3 linked regions of the Halotia branconii CENA392 genome follow. The main gene of each other region encodes a partner of the protein of the gene in region 2 in a complex. Links are inferred from orthologs where the notes say so. Each region holds a gene or a part of one and is shown on either strand. Other genes may lie near its edges.

Region 1 (4,822 bases), 700 kb from region 2 along the record:
TTCATAGGAACAGTGGCGTTAAGTGTGGATGTAGATACGCCAAATTCTGGGGGATAGTCATCTCGAATTTTAATTACAGCATTGGCATTTGCTGATTTTATTGTTAACACAACCAAATTATCCCGCCCAATAGACAATCGTGGCGGTAATTCACGGCTAATTTGTACGCGTCCAGACTGCGATCGCCAACCATCCACAACCATCAATCCCAAAACAGTAAAATCAAATAGCACAGTGACGACGATGCTTGCCGCAATGCTAAAAAATAGGGATATGACCAAGGCGATCGCAATGCCAAATATCAACAACCAATAAACACGTTTTGACGGAACCATTTTTTAAGGGTGGAGGATAAAATTATTAATACCAATTTTCTTTTGTATAGAAAATTATGGTAGCAATGACCAAATAATTACTAATTCGTAATTCGTAATTCGTAATTACTTGGTGTCATAAGCTGTTCCACATTTAACTTACATATTTTTGCCGAACTGTACACTAGTGGTTTAACAATGTACCAATAAATCTTCTGCGCTATATGGAACTATATTTAATTCGTCATGGCATCGCCGAAGAACAGACGAATAACATAAAGGACGAAGAACGAAGTCTCACCCCAGAAGGTCGGCAAAAAACAGAGAAAGTTGCCCAGAGAATTAAAAATTTGGGTTTACAGTTTGATTTAATTCTCACCAGTCCTTTAGTCCGCGCCCGCCAAACAGCTGAAATTCTCATAGCCGCTAAACTTAGTTGCCAACTAGAAGAATCTCACCACTTGGCCTTTAATGGTGACATTTCTAGTTGGCTGGTTGACTGGCTAGAACCCAAAAATTATTCCCAAAATACCCAACTTGCCTTAGTAGGCCATGAGCCTTGTTTGAGCAATTGGGCAGAAATTCTCCTTTGGGGAGAAGCCAAAGACAGTTTTGTCTTGAAAAAAGCAGGTATGATCGGAGTAAAACTACCAGAAACAGGTTCGCCTGTGGGTCGTAGTCAGATGTTTTGGTTGACACCACCCAAGTACCTGCTGTAACAGGTTTTCAACTCTTCTCAAAAAATTGTTGTTAGATCGGCTACTGTTATGGCAAAAATAATTTCTGGTAAGTTAGCGTGATCGGATATTTCACAAAGTAAATGGTGTTGCCATGATGGTGTGCGAATACAAGCCTGGTTTAGAAGGCATTCCCGCCGCCCAATCAAGTATCAGTCATGTAGATGGGCAAAAGGGAATTCTAGAATATCGTGGCATCCGGATTGAGGAATTAGCAGAAAAAAGTACCTTTCTGGAAACTGCTTATCTCTTAATCTGGGGCGAACTGCCAAGTCAAGAAGAATTGGCAGCGTTTGAGCATGAAGTTCGCTACCACAGACGAATCAAATATCGCATCCGGGACATGATGAAGTGCTTTCCAGAAAGCGGTCACCCAATGGATGCTCTACAAGCCTCTGCTGCTGCTTTAGGGTTGTTTTATTCGCTCAGAGATTTACATAACCCTGCCTACATTAGAGATTCTGTGGTGCGGCTAATAGCAACTATTCCCACGATGGTAGCGGCATTCCAGTTAATGCGAAAAGGTAATGACCCTGTAAAGCCGCGTGATGACTTAGACTACTCTGCCAATTTCCTATACATGCTCAATGAGCGAGAACCTGATCCGTTAGCGGCGAAAATTTTTGATATCTGCTTGATACTTCATGTCGAGCATACAATGAATGCTTCTACTTTCAGTGCTAGGGTGACAGCTTCGACCTTGACTGATCCTTATGCCGTGGTTGCTAGCGCCGTCGGAACTTTAGGAGGCCCGTTGCATGGCGGAGCCAACGAAGAAGTGATCCAGATGTTAGAAGAAATTGGCTCTGTAGAAAATGTACGTCCTTATGTAGAAGATCTTATCCAACGCAAAGCCAAAATTATGGGTTTTGGGCATCGTGTTTATAAAGTCAAAGATCCACGAGCCACAATCTTACAAAACCTTGCAGAACAGTTGTTTGCCAAGTTTGGGACAGACAAATATTACGAAATTGCCCAAGAAGTAGAGCGAGTGGTCACAGAAAAGTTGAGTGGCAAAGGGATTTATCCTAATGTTGACTTTTACTCAGGTTTGGTGTATAGGAAAATGGGGATTCCTACAGACTTGTTTACACCCGTATTTGCGATCGCCCGTGTTGCTGGTTGGCTAGCCCACTGGAAAGAACAACTAGCAGAAAACAGGATTTTCCGTCCTACCCAAATTTATAATGGTCAGCACGAAATTCCTTATAGACCCATTGACCAACGTTAACTAGCAGTCATCTTAGCCTCCAGTGACCAAGTAAATTAGAAAACCGTTGTCAAAATGGAGGCGGTAGTTTTATCTTGCCTTTTTGGGCTAAGAGTTAGTCTTAGGGACTAGGAAAGGGGAGGCAGGGGTAACTTTCTTCATCCCCCGGTCGCTGAGCGTCTTGTACTGAGTTTCGACTGCGCTCAACTACCGCGTAGTCGAAGTAGCCAAGGCGTACACCCCGCACCCTGCCCCAATTCCTTTTCTTCCCTATGCCCACTTTCCATAAATCTTAATCATTATCATAAGCAAAAGTTCTCCTATAGTTTCAAGAGCCAAAAACCATCCAACGATATACTAGGCATGGGAATTTGCAAAAACATCTTCAATCAGGCAGGGTGAAAGCATGAAGGCTGAAGGATGTTAGCGTAGCAAGGCGTTAGTCCAAACTGAAATTTTATACTTCATATTTCACACTTCAGTTGACTTAAAGAGCAGAAACATGAACTCAGGAATTGACCTCCAAGGAACTTTTATCGAATCCTTAATGGATTTAGGACTACCAGCAGGTACAGCCAAAGCTATTTGGATGCCTTTGCCGATGATACTAATGCTCATTGGAGCAACAGTGGGGGTACTGGTTTGTGTTTGGCTAGAACGAAAAATTTCGGCATCAGCACAACAGCGGATAGGCCCTGAATTTATTGGGCCTTTGGGTTTACTAGCTCCAGTAGCAGATGGTCTAAAACTGGTATTTAAAGAAGATATTGTGCCAGCTAAAGCTGACCAATGGTTATTTACTCTAGGCCCAATCATTGTTGTATTACCAGTATTTCTGTCTTATTTGATTGTTCCCTTTGGACAGAACATCGTCATTACAAATGTGGGAACAGGTATCTTCTTATGGATTGCTTTGTCTAGCATTCAGCCAATTGGGTTGTTGATGGCCGGCTACGCCTCTAATAATAAATACTCTCTCTTGGGAGGGTTGCGGGCAGCAGCACAATCAATTAGCTATGAAATTCCTCTAGCGCTGAGTGTACTAGCGATCGTGATGATGTCTAACAGCCTCAGCACTGTTGATATTGTTAATCAGCAATCCGGTTATGGTATTCTCGGCTGGAACATTTGGCGGCAACCAGTGGGTTTCATCATCTTTTGGATAGCCGCCCTTGCTGAATGCGAACGAATGCCTTTTGACCTGCCTGAAGCAGAAGAAGAAATAGTCGCAGGTTATCAGACTGAATATTCTGGAATGAAATTTGCACTGTTTTATCTCAGTTCTTATGTCAACTTAGTGCTTTCGGCTTTACTCGTAGCAGTTTTATACCTAGGTGGTTGGGACTTTCCTATCCCTATCAACATCATTGCTGGCTGGCTGGGAATTAGTGAAGCAAATCCCGTATTACAGGTAGTCACAGCCTCCTTGGGCATCGTTATGACTGTAATCAAAGCCTACTTTCTAGTGTTTACCGCTATCTTATTACGCTGGACAGTACCACGGGTTCGGATTGACCAACTGTTAGATTTAGGATGGAAGTTTTTGCTACCAGTTGGTTTGGTTAATCTCTTATTAACCGCAGCCCTGAAATTAGCCTTCCCCATCGCCTTTGGTGGCTAATAGAGACTTATGAGTTATGAGTTATGAGTATTTTATTAACTCCTCACTCCTAACTCTTATGACCTGAAGAGAGAGAGTAAAACACGATGCTAAAGTTCTTAAAGCAAGTTGGTGATTACGCCAAAGAAGCAGTACAAGCCGGTCGTTATATCGGTGAGGGACTATCTGTCACTTTCGACCACATGCGCCGACGTCCGGTTACTGTGCAATATCCTTATGAAAAACTGATTCCTAGCGAACGGTTTCGTGGCAGGATTCATTTTGAGTTTGATAAATGCATTTCCTGTGAAGTCTGTGTTCGGGTTTGTCCGATTAATCTGCCTGTAGTCGATTGGGAATTTGAGAAAGCTAACAAAAAGAAAAAACTTAAGCACTACAGCATTGACTTTGGAGTTTGTATTTTTTGTGGTAACTGTGTGGAATTTTGCCCAACTAACTGTTTGTCAATGACAGAAGAGTATGAGCTTTCCACTTACGATCGCCACGAATTAAACTATGACAACGTAGCACTTGGTCGCCTACCCTACAAAGTCACAAATGACCCAATGGTTACACCCTTACGTGAATTAGTTTACTTACCCAAGGGTGTTATGGACCCACATGATCTGCCTACTGATGCGCCTCGCGCTGGTTCGCATCCAGAAGACCTTATGGAACAAACTGAAAAATAGTCATTAGTCATTAGTAACTAACAACACTTCCACAAGCTCAGTGCATCGCTGACAATTAATAACTGAACAAAGGACAAAAAATAGTGAATCTAGCCGAAGGAGTACAGTTTGTTTCGTTTGGCATATTAGGTGTAATGATGATTGGTGCAGCCATCGGTGTAGTGCTGTTTTCTAACATCGTTTATTCTGCTTTTATGCTAGGAGGCGTATTCATCAGCATGGCAGGAATATACTTATTGCTAAATGGTGACTTTGTCGCAGCAGCACAA
Region 2 (4,913 bases):
AATACGCATCTCCTCACATTCCTGGTGATGTTATTTGGAGTCAATTGACTCCAGAAACTCGTATATGGTTTCTCAACAATAAAGATAAATTGTGGGAATTTGAGGAAGTTTTTCCAGCACTAGACGAAGATTAAGTTCTAGCCGGAAAAAGTAAGTAGTGAGGAATCACCACTGCGTTAATTATTTATCGGAGTACAACATCTGTTGTACTCCTTTAATCTACAATATCTTACTAAACTATGACACAAGAAAACTATCAATTTCACTATTATCTAATTAGCAAACATGGAAAACCTTTAATTATGTTTTTACATGGCTTTATGGGTAATATTAATGAATTTAATGAAGCCATCAAATTATTAGATAATAACTTTTCTTATCTGATACTTGACCTTCCCGGACATGGAAAAACCCAAGTAATAGGTAGCGACGAATATTATACTATGGCAAATATTGCCCATGCCTTAATCAACTTACTGGACGAATTGAAAATTGACAAATGCTTCTTAATTGGTTATTCAATGGGTGGAAGATTAGCCTTATACCTTATTCTACATTTTCCAGAGCGTTTTTATAAAGTTGTATTAGAATCTGCTTCTCCAGGTTTGATGACAGCAGCAGAACAGTTAGAACGAGTTAAGAGTGATGCTCAAATAGCCAAAAAATTAAGACGAAGTTTAACAACAAATGACTTTTATGCTTTTTTATTAAATTGGTATAGTCAGCCAATTTTCGGCTCTATAAAAAATCATCCACAGTTAGACTTAATGCTAGAAAGCCGGTTACAAAATGATCCCATAAAACTAGCTAAATCTTTACAATTTATGGGTACTGGTAGTCAACCTAGCTTGTGGGAAAAACTTTCAGAAAATACAAAACCTTTGTTGCTGATTTCTGGAGCTTATGATCAAAAATTTATAGATATTAATACAGAGATGACTAAAATATGTAAAGTTGCCCAACTAAAAATTATTAATGATTCTGCACATAATACTCACTTTGAAAATACCTGGGAATTTGTAGAAAATATCAAAAACTTTTGGTTTGATAAAAAAACAGCCCCGGTTAATCTGTGTTGACCATTAGCTGTTAAGTAATAAAATCAGGACTTACGCAAGCAAAATTTATCATTGCGATCAAAACGCAGTGTAGGGATGCAATCCCAGAGTTTTAGGCGATTTAGTCACCCCTCTTTGTCATTAAAGAGGGGCTATAGCAGTTCCCAATTATGTGAGGTACATAGCCCCTAGTCCCTAGTCCCTGATCTTAACGACATGTACCTCATTCAAACGAGAAGCGCTATAGAGATGAGACTTCAACATTCTCACCAGTTGATTGAAACTCACCACTATTTAATAAGCATCTTGCAGCTCGTAAAAATCAGGCGAGATATAATCCTTCCGCAAAGGCCAGCCTACCCAATCTTCCGGCATCAAAATCCGCTTTAAATTGGGGTGTCCTTCGTAGATAATGCCATACATGTCGTAAGACTCGCGCTCTTGCCAGTCAGCGGTCTTCCAAATCCAATACACTGAAGGCACTACAGGATTTTCTCTTGGCAAAAAGACTTTTATCCGTACTTCTTCAGGTTTATCAGCATTATCACCAACTTTAATCAAGTGATACACACTAACTAAATCTTGTCCTGGGCCAAGATCAATACCAGACTGAAACTGGAGATAATTAAAACCGTAAGCATAGAGGGCTGTAGCGGTGGGCAGCAAGAAATCTGGCTCCACTTTAATTATCTCTACGCCGTTCTTATCTGGTTCTAAAAACTCATGCTCAAAACCATTTTCTGTCAACCATTGGGAAACTTGGCCGGCTTTGACTAAAGAGTCTTCCTCTGCTGGTACTGGTTTAGATTCTTCTTCAGCCACGGTTTTGCTCCTCTTTTTGGGTTTTTGCTGTCAGCAGTGCAGGTGGTACAGGTAAACCAATTGCTTCTGTCAACTCCTTCGGTGGTACATTGCGAGTGTCTGAGCGCAAATACTTACCAGTTAAAATTTGCTCTGTTGGCTTCAGATTATGAGTTGTGCTGTAAAAACGGTGAGTTTGCTTGATTTGATCGCGTTCTTGCATTGAATCATTAGCTATCTTTTTCCGTAGCTTAATGATCGCATCGATAATTGCTTCTGGACGAGGAGGACAACCAGGCAAGTACACATCAACAGGAATCAATTTATCAACTCCCCGAACAGCAGTCGGAGAATCCACGCTGAACATTCCGCCAGTGATTGTACAAGCTCCCATCGCAATTACATATTTCGGTTCGGGCATTTGTTCATAAAGACGCACCAATTGGGGTGCCATCTTCATGGTAATTGTCCCTGCGGTAATAATTAAATCGGCTTGACGGGGGCTAGAACGAGGAATTAACCCGAAACGGTCAAAGTCAAATCGAGAGCCAATTAAAGCTGCAAACTCAATAAAACAGCAAGCTGTACCAAATAGTAACGGCCACAAACTCGAAAGCCGTGCCCAGTTGTAGAGGTCATCAACCGTAGTCAGAATCACATTTTCTGAAAGGTCTTGAGTGACTGTGGGACGCTCAATAGGATTGATGATTTGTTCTTTGTCCTGGGTTGTTAAATTAGGATTCAAGACCATTCCAAAGCTCCTTTACGCCATGCGTAAACTAAGGCGACTACAAGAATTGCAATAAAAACTAAGGCTTCAATGAATGCCAGTAATCCTAGACGGTGGAAAGCAACCGCCCAAGGATACAAGAATACAGTCTCTACATCAAAGACCACAAAGACTAGCGCAAACATGTAGTAGCGGATGTTGAACTGAATCCAGGCTCCCCCAATTGGTTCCATACCAGATTCGTAAGTGGTGCGCCGTTCTAGGCTGTTACCACTGGGTCGGAGGAGCTTGGATGCTGAAAGTGCCAAGGCAGGCACTAGGCTACAGATAATTAAGAAGCCTAGAAGGTATTCGTAACCGCTGAGGACAAACACAATGAATATCTACCGCTTATGGTGTAAATAAGGCTGTTACTTTCTTTTACATTATATCTTTTTGGGTTTTCTGAAATCTGGGAAACAAAAGGACTTCAGGTATTTGATTCGTTTTGGCTAGTGATAGAAAAGTCTAACAATTATGTCATAATTTTTAACGTATATTTAAGAATTACCTTCTGCGAGGCCTGAGCCATGAGCGAACAAGCTGTTGATACTTCGCTGTTAGACCGCTACGAGTGTCGCTCCTGCGGTTATGTTTATGAACCCGAAAAAGGTGACAATAGCAATGATATTGCTCCAGAGACACCTTTTGCAGAATTACCCATAAATTGGCGCTGTCCAGTTTGTGCTGCCAAGAAGACCGCTTTTGCCAACATCGGCCCTGCGGGTACAGCATCTGGTTTCAAAGAAAATCTCGGTTATGGATTGGGTGTTAATCAACTAACGCCAACGCAAAAAAATATCCTGATTTTTGGTGCTTTGGCTTTGGGTTTCTTGTTTTTTATCAGTCTCTACGGCTTACAATAAGACCCGTTATCTTTTTTACTCAATTTTTAGGGCGACTACTGCCCTTAAGGTCAAAAATTTAGAAAACCAATAAGAATACTGATGCATTCAATAGGTCTTGTGAAAAGTTGGCAAAGAATATTTGCCTTGTTGATAATAGTCCTCATCTGTATAGGTTGTAGCCAAGTACCCTCTATTAGTTACAACCCCTGGAAAATAATTTCTGTGCCAACAGACGCTAAACTACTAGACATTGCCTTTACTAATGATCCTCAACATGGTTTTTTAGTAGGTAGCAATGCCACTCTTTTAGAAACCAATGACGGTGGTAATACTTGGGAACCTTTAACACTGGCACTAGATGATCCTAAGTCTCGCTTTGACTCAGTTAGTTTTGCTGATCAAGAAGGCTGGATTGTGGGAGAGCCTTCTTTACTTTTACATACCACCGATGAAGGCCGTTCTTGGTCGCGTATTCCCTTAAGCGAAAAGCTACCAGGAAGTCCGATCGCCATCAAAGCACTAGGTAATAATACTGCTGAAATGGCTACTAATGTGGGAGCAATATACAAAACCACAGACGGTGGTAAAAATTGGAAAGCCCAAGTAGAAGCAGCTGTCGGTGTTGTACGTAACATGGAACGTTCTGCTGATGGCAGATATGTTGCTGTTTCGGCTAAAGGTAGCTTTTACTCAACTTGGGAACCAGGACAAAATGCTTGGGTTCCCCATAACCGCAATAGTTCTCGCCGTGTAGAAAACATGGGCTTTTCTGAAAATGGACAGCTGTGGTTATTAGCGCGGGGAGGTCAAGTACAATTTAGTGACCCAAATCAATCTGACGAGTGGCAAGAAGCCCAAAGTCCTGAGTTGTCCACAAGCTGGGGTTTATTAGATTTGGCATATCGCACACCAGAAGAAATTTGGATAGGTGGCGGTAGCGGTAATTTACTGCGGAGTGCTGATGGTGGCAAAACTTGGGAAAAAGACCGCGCAGTTGAAGATGTAGCTGCTAATTTGTATAAAATCGTCTTTTTTCAGCCAGAGCAGGGATTTATCATTGGCGATCGCGGTGTCTTACTGAAATATCTCCCGAAATTGGAACAAACCCCCTCTACAGAGTCAGCTTAAGGGCATCTCAGCCATCAGTATTTATCTCAATTTCTGAGAAGAACGTTGCAACTTGTAACTCTTTCTAAACTTTGTAGGATAATAGACTCAATAACGTCTTTGTGAAGGCAGGAATATAAATGTCAGGTACTACTGGAGAACGTCCGTTTTCGGACATTATTACCAGCGTTCGTTACTGGGTAATTCACAGCATCACCATTCCAGCATTGTTCATTGCCGGTTGGTTATTCGTCAGCACCGGACTGGCTTATGATGTGTTTGGTACACCTCGTCCCGATCAGTATTACACGCAAGCACGGCAAGAAGTGC
Region 3 (4,904 bases), 700 kb from region 2 along the record:
ATTCCTGTAGGTCCAGGACGTGGTTCAGCTGCTGGTTCTTTAGTTGCTTATGCAATGCGAATTACCAATATTGATCCAGTACATCATGGATTACTATTTGAACGTTTCTTGAATCCAGAACGGAAGTCCATGCCTGATATTGATACAGATTTCTGTATTGAAAAGCGAGATAAAGTTATTGAATATGTAACAGAAAAATACGGTAAAGATAGAGTCGCCCAAATCATTACTTTTAACCGTTTAACTTCTAAAGCTGTTTTAAAAGATGTTGCCAGAGTATTAAATATTCCCTACGGCGAAGCCGATAAAATGGCGAAATTAATTCCTGTAGTGAGGGGTAAACCGACTAAACTCAAGGTGATGATTTCTGATGCAACTCCAGAACCAGAGTTTAAAGAAAAATACGATAATAACCCTCATGTTCGTCATTGGCTTGATATGGCAATGCGAATCGAAGGAACTAACAAAACCTTTGGTGTTCATGCCGCAGGTGTGGTAATTTCTGCTGACCCATTAGATGAAATTGTGCCGCTACAAAGAAACAATGATGGTTCTGTAATTACCCAGTATTTCATGGAAGATTTGGAATCGATGGGTTTGTTGAAAATGGATTTTCTGGGTTTGCGGAACTTGACATTGATTCAAAAAACTATTGATTTGATTGAACAAACCAATGGCTATCGTATTGACCCAGATGAAATTACAGGTCAAGAAAGAAAAGCTCAGAAAATATTAGCTAAAGGTGAACATAGCACTTTACCAAAAGATGTACAGAAATCTTACGAACTTTTAGAAGCGGGTGAATTAGAAGGAATATTTCAATTAGAGTCTTCTGGAATGCGTCAAATAGTACGAGATTTGAAGCCTTCTAATATAGAAGATATTTCTTCAATTTTGGCACTTTACCGACCAGGCCCATTAGATGCAGGATTAATTCCTAAATTTATTAACCGTAAGCATGGACGGGAAACGATTGATTATCAAAGCCCTATTCTTGAACCAGTATTGAATGAAACCTACGGAATTATGGTTTATCAAGAGCAAATTATGAAAATTGCTCAAGATATGGCTGGATATTCTTTAGGACAAGCTGATTTGTTACGCCGTGCAATGGGTAAAAAGAAAGTTTCGGAGATGCAAAAACAGCGAGAAAAATTTGTTGATGGTGCAGCTAAAAATGGAGTCAAAAAACAAGTAGCTGATGAATTATTTGAGCAAATGTTAAAATTTGCTGAATATTGCTTAAGTTATGACACAGAAATATTGACTGTAGAATATGGCTTAATGCCTATTGGCAAGATTGTAGAAAAAAATATTAAATGCACTGTTTATAGTATTGATAGTAATGGTAATGTTTATACGCAACCAATAGCACAGTGGCATCATCGCGGTCAACAAGAAGTTTTTGAATATTGCTTAGAAGATGGTTCAACAATTCGGGCAACAAAAGACCATAAGTTTATGACTACTGATGGTCAGATGTTACCAATTGATGAAATTTTTAAACGGGGATTGGATTTGATGCAAGTTAAGGAGTTACCAAGATAAAATTATTGCTCATTTTGTGCTTCAAATAATATATTGTTTTACAATTTAGTATTATTTAGTCATAGCCAGATACAAAAACACCCTAGCTCTAGGCGTTAGCTAAAGCCAGGGAATGTCAGATTGCAGATACTGGAGAAAACAATCAATTTCGGTGATTATTAGTGTAGCGAACCCTAGTACCCGCCCAGAGCAACTTCTCTCGTAGCGTCTGATAGTATGAGTTGTTTTCTCGCAAAATAATAAACTTAGCCCGACAATCAGCCATTCGCACATCAACACGATGTCCAGGCCAAATTGAAGTAGCTAAGACCCCATCTGTCCATAGCTTAGTACTCAAATCGTAATCTCCCAGAGGCCAAATACTAACAACTACGCCAGGAGGCAAAACCAGAGGGCGACTAGAAAGACTCATGGGACAAATGGGAGTGATGGTAATCGCTTCCATACCATCGTGCATGATTGGGCCATTAGCAGAAACTGTGTAACCTGTAGAACCTGTAGGAGTGGAAATAATCAATCCATCTCCTACATATTGATCGACTACCTCACCGTCAATTTCCATCTCTAGAATTGAGGTTATCATGCGATCGGCAGAAGCAGGTTTGACACAAAATTCATTCAAACCCAAATAGCGTTCAGTCACTGGTTCTAAATTCGTACCATGCCCCTCATACACGGCTGCTTGTACCATCATTCGCCGCTGGATAGCATAGCGATCCTCAAACAGCCGATCCCAAACCTTCTCTGTGTCTTGAAATTCATCTACTGACTCGGTTAAAAAGCCCAGATGACCACCCACGTTCACTCCTAAAATGGGGATACCAGCTGGGGCTAAATGTCTGGCACTAGTTAGAACAGTACCATCACCACCAAGTACTAAAGCCAAATCGATGGGTTGACCAGCGGAAGCCAAAAACACCGGATAAGGGTTATCTTTAGGGCCACTAGGCCCCATCAAAACTTGGCAATTGCGATTTTCCAGTTGTTTGGCGCAGAGTTCTGCCCAGCGTTTACTTTGAGAATCTCGCGCCTTATAAGCAATGATTACCTGCTTGAGTTGCACACGCAATTACCATTTCAGGAGATTAAACTGCTCCATATCGACGGTATCACGGTTGCGATAAATGGCAAGCACGATCGCTAAACCTACCGCCGCCTCAGCAGCTGCCACGGTAATCACAAATACTGTGAAAACCTGACCCTTAATTAATGTTGAGTCAAGAAAGTTGGAAAATGCCATTAAATTCAGATTAACAGCATTGAGTAGTAACTCAATTGACATCAGCACCCGTACAGCGTTGCGGCTGGTAATTAAACCATAAATACCGATGCAGAACAAAGCTGCTGCAAGTAATAAAAAGTACTGGAGTTGCATGAATTTTTTGTCAGTTGTCAGTGGTCAGTTGTCAGTTGTCAGAAGGCAGTACTTCGACCCTTTGGCAAAGCTCAGGGCAACGCAAGCTACTTAGGTTACGCTCAGTGACTAGGAGGCAAAAAGAAAGACATAGTAGACATAATAAATATATTTTTCTCTAGTCCCTAGTCCCTAATTTATTCCCGACGAGAATCACCACGATGGGTATTAGGATCGCTGGATGCAGTTTTTATGCCTGTTGATACTAGTTCTCTGGGACGTTCTGGCAAAGTCAAAACGGTTTGTGACAATTCTGAAGTTGTTGATGGTTCTGGCAAATACTCACGACGCGCCAAAATAATCGCTCCTACCATTGCCATTAGCAACAAAATAGAAGCCAGTTCAAAAGGTAACAAAAAGTCGGTAAAGAAATGCTCACCAATCAAAATTACGGAACTTTCGCCAGCTACAGCAGAAGTTGAATATGCCCAAGGAGTCGCTAATACCATTACACTCAAAAGCGCAAATAATCCTAGACTGACAATGGCGGTGAGTATCTTCCTAACTCCAGCGCTAGGAAATGGTGCAAAATCCTGGCGTTTGTTTACCAACATAATGGCAAACAAAATCAGCACATTCACTGCCCCCACATAAATCAATACTTGTGCTGCTGCGACAAAGTCACCATTTAGCAATAAGTATATTCCTGCCATGCTGATGAATACGCCTCCTAGCATAAAAGCAGAATAAACGATGTTAGAAAACAGCACTACACCGATGGCTGCACCAATCATCATTACACCTAATATGCCAAACGAAACAAACTGTACTCCTTCGGCTAGATTCACTATTTTTTGTCCTTTGTTCAGTTATTAATTGTCAGCGATGCACTGAGCTTGTGGAAGTGTTGTTAGTTACTAATGACTAATGACTATTTTTCAGTTTGTTCCATAAGGTCTTCTGGATGCGAACCAGCGCGAGGCGCATCAGTAGGCAGATCATGTGGGTCCATAACACCCTTGGGTAAGTAAACTAATTCACGTAAGGGTGTAACCATTGGGTCATTTGTGACTTTGTAGGGTAGGCGACCAAGTGCTACGTTGTCATAGTTTAATTCGTGGCGATCGTAAGTGGAAAGCTCATACTCTTCTGTCATTGACAAACAGTTAGTTGGGCAAAATTCCACACAGTTACCACAAAAAATACAAACTCCAAAGTCAATGCTGTAGTGCTTAAGTTTTTTCTTTTTGTTAGCTTTCTCAAATTCCCAATCGACTACAGGCAGATTAATCGGACAAACCCGAACACAGACTTCACAGGAAATGCATTTATCAAACTCAAAATGAATCCTGCCACGAAACCGTTCGCTAGGAATCAGTTTTTCATAAGGATATTGCACAGTAACCGGACGTCGGCGCATGTGGTCGAAAGTGACAGATAGTCCCTCACCGATATAACGACCGGCTTGTACTGCTTCTTTGGCGTAATCACCAACTTGCTTTAAGAACTTTAGCATCGTGTTTTACTCTCTCTCTTCAGGTCATAAGAGTTAGGAGTGAGGAGTTAATAAAATACTCATAACTCATAACTCATAAGTCTCTATTAGCCACCAAAGGCGATGGGGAAGGCTAATTTCAGGGCTGCGGTTAATAAGAGATTAACCAAACCAACTGGTAGCAAAAACTTCCATCCTAAATCTAACAGTTGGTCAATCCGAACCCGTGGTACTGTCCAGCGTAATAAGATAGCGGTAAACACTAGAAAGTAGGCTTTGATTACAGTCATAACGATGCCCAAGGAGGCTGTGACTACCTGTAATACGGGATTTGCTTCACTAATTCCCAGCCAGCCAGCAATGATGTTGATAGGGATAGGAAAGTCCCAACCACCTAGGTATAAAACTGCTACGAGTAAAGCCGAAAGCACTAAGTTGACATAAGAACTGAGATAAAACAGTGCAAATTTCATTCCAGAATATTCAGTCTGATAACCTGCGACTATT

What was found.
Region 1: the proteins of ndhC (region 2) and nuoH are in contact, whole or in part, in a cryo-EM structure (PDB 6KHJ), measured with the Thermosynechococcus vestitus proteins. The link is inferred for Halotia branconii CENA392 from one-to-one orthologs. Residues at the interface, in WP_126986108.1 of Thermosynechococcus vestitus: Gly6, Tyr7, Glu8, Tyr9, Phe10, Gly12, Phe13, Leu14, Ile16, Cys17, Ser18, Pro21, Ala24, Leu25, Ala27, Ser28, Leu31, Arg32, Pro33, Ser35, Arg40, Leu41, Thr42, Thr43, Tyr44, Glu45, Ile51, Gly53, Ala54, Trp55; in WP_126985484.1 of Thermosynechococcus vestitus: Gln8, Lys26, Trp29, Leu30, Pro33, Met34, Met37, Leu38, Leu83, Ile84, Phe85, Lys86, Glu87, Asp88, Val89, Leu90, Pro91, Ala92, Thr100, Ala104, Val107, Ile108, Phe111, Leu112, Tyr114, Ile115, Ile125, Ser126, Leu128, Phe133.
Region 3: the proteins of ndhC (region 2) and QI031_RS12240 are in contact, whole or in part, in a cryo-EM structure (PDB 7NYH), measured with the Escherichia coli proteins. The link is inferred for Halotia branconii CENA392 from one-to-one orthologs.

The regions. Positions count from the first base shown.
Region 1 is NZ_CP124543.1:2,799,403-2,804,224, reverse strand. What follows is about bases 1,926-4,822. They hold nuoH (NADH-quinone oxidoreductase subunit NuoH), read left to right. Parts: upstream 1,926-2,763; coding sequence 2,764-3,882; downstream 3,883-4,822. Other genes in these bases: QI031_RS12240 (NADH-quinone oxidoreductase subunit J), read left to right, coding at 4,637-4,822; ndhI (NAD(P)H-quinone oxidoreductase subunit I), read left to right, coding at 3,969-4,553; QI031_RS12255 (citrate synthase), read left to right, coding at 1,926-2,282. In the rest of the region: QI031_RS12265 (DUF58 domain-containing protein), read right to left, coding at 1-335; phosphohistidine phosphatase SixA, read left to right, coding at 539-1,033; more of QI031_RS12255, read left to right, coding at 1,146-1,925. UniProt on the Escherichia coli protein: NDH-1 shuttles electrons from NADH, via FMN and iron-sulfur (Fe-S) centers, to quinones in the respiratory chain. The immediate electron acceptor for the enzyme in this species is believed to be ubiquinone.
Region 2 is NZ_CP124543.1:3,496,931-3,501,843, forward strand. Bases 1,283-4,270 are described here. They hold ndhC (photosynthetic/respiratory NAD(P)H-quinone oxidoreductase subunit C), read right to left. Parts: upstream 2,964-4,270; coding sequence 2,601-2,963; downstream 1,283-2,600. Other genes in these bases: QI031_RS15275 (NAD(P)H-quinone oxidoreductase subunit J), read right to left, coding at 1,353-1,880; ndhK (photosynthetic/respiratory NAD(P)H-quinone oxidoreductase subunit K), read right to left, coding at 1,873-2,610; QI031_RS15290 (rubredoxin), read left to right, coding at 3,159-3,494; QI031_RS15295 (photosynthesis system II assembly factor Ycf48), read left to right, coding at 3,585-4,270. In the rest of the region: QI031_RS15265 (hypothetical protein), read left to right, coding at 1-134; menH (2-succinyl-6-hydroxy-2,4-cyclohexadiene-1-carboxylate synthase), read left to right, coding at 240-1,079; more of QI031_RS15295, read left to right, coding at 4,271-4,604; psbE (cytochrome b559 subunit alpha), read left to right, coding at 4,724-4,913. UniProt on the Escherichia coli protein: NDH-1 shuttles electrons from NADH, via FMN and iron-sulfur (Fe-S) centers, to quinones in the respiratory chain. The immediate electron acceptor for the enzyme in this species is believed to be ubiquinone.
Region 3 is NZ_CP124543.1:2,795,839-2,800,742, forward strand. The notes cover bases 1,926-4,904. They hold QI031_RS12240 (NADH-quinone oxidoreductase subunit J), read right to left. Parts: upstream 3,751-4,904; coding sequence 3,100-3,750; downstream 1,926-3,099. Other genes in these bases: QI031_RS12230 (NAD(+) kinase), read right to left, coding at 1,926-2,611; nuoK (NADH-quinone oxidoreductase subunit NuoK), read right to left, coding at 2,618-2,923; ndhI (NAD(P)H-quinone oxidoreductase subunit I), read right to left, coding at 3,834-4,418; nuoH (NADH-quinone oxidoreductase subunit NuoH), read right to left, coding at 4,505-4,904. Outside these bases: QI031_RS12225 (DNA polymerase III subunit alpha), read left to right, coding at 1-1,548; more of QI031_RS12230, read right to left, coding at 1,691-1,925. UniProt on the Escherichia coli protein: NDH-1 shuttles electrons from NADH, via FMN and iron-sulfur (Fe-S) centers, to quinones in the respiratory chain. The immediate electron acceptor for the enzyme in this species is believed to be ubiquinone.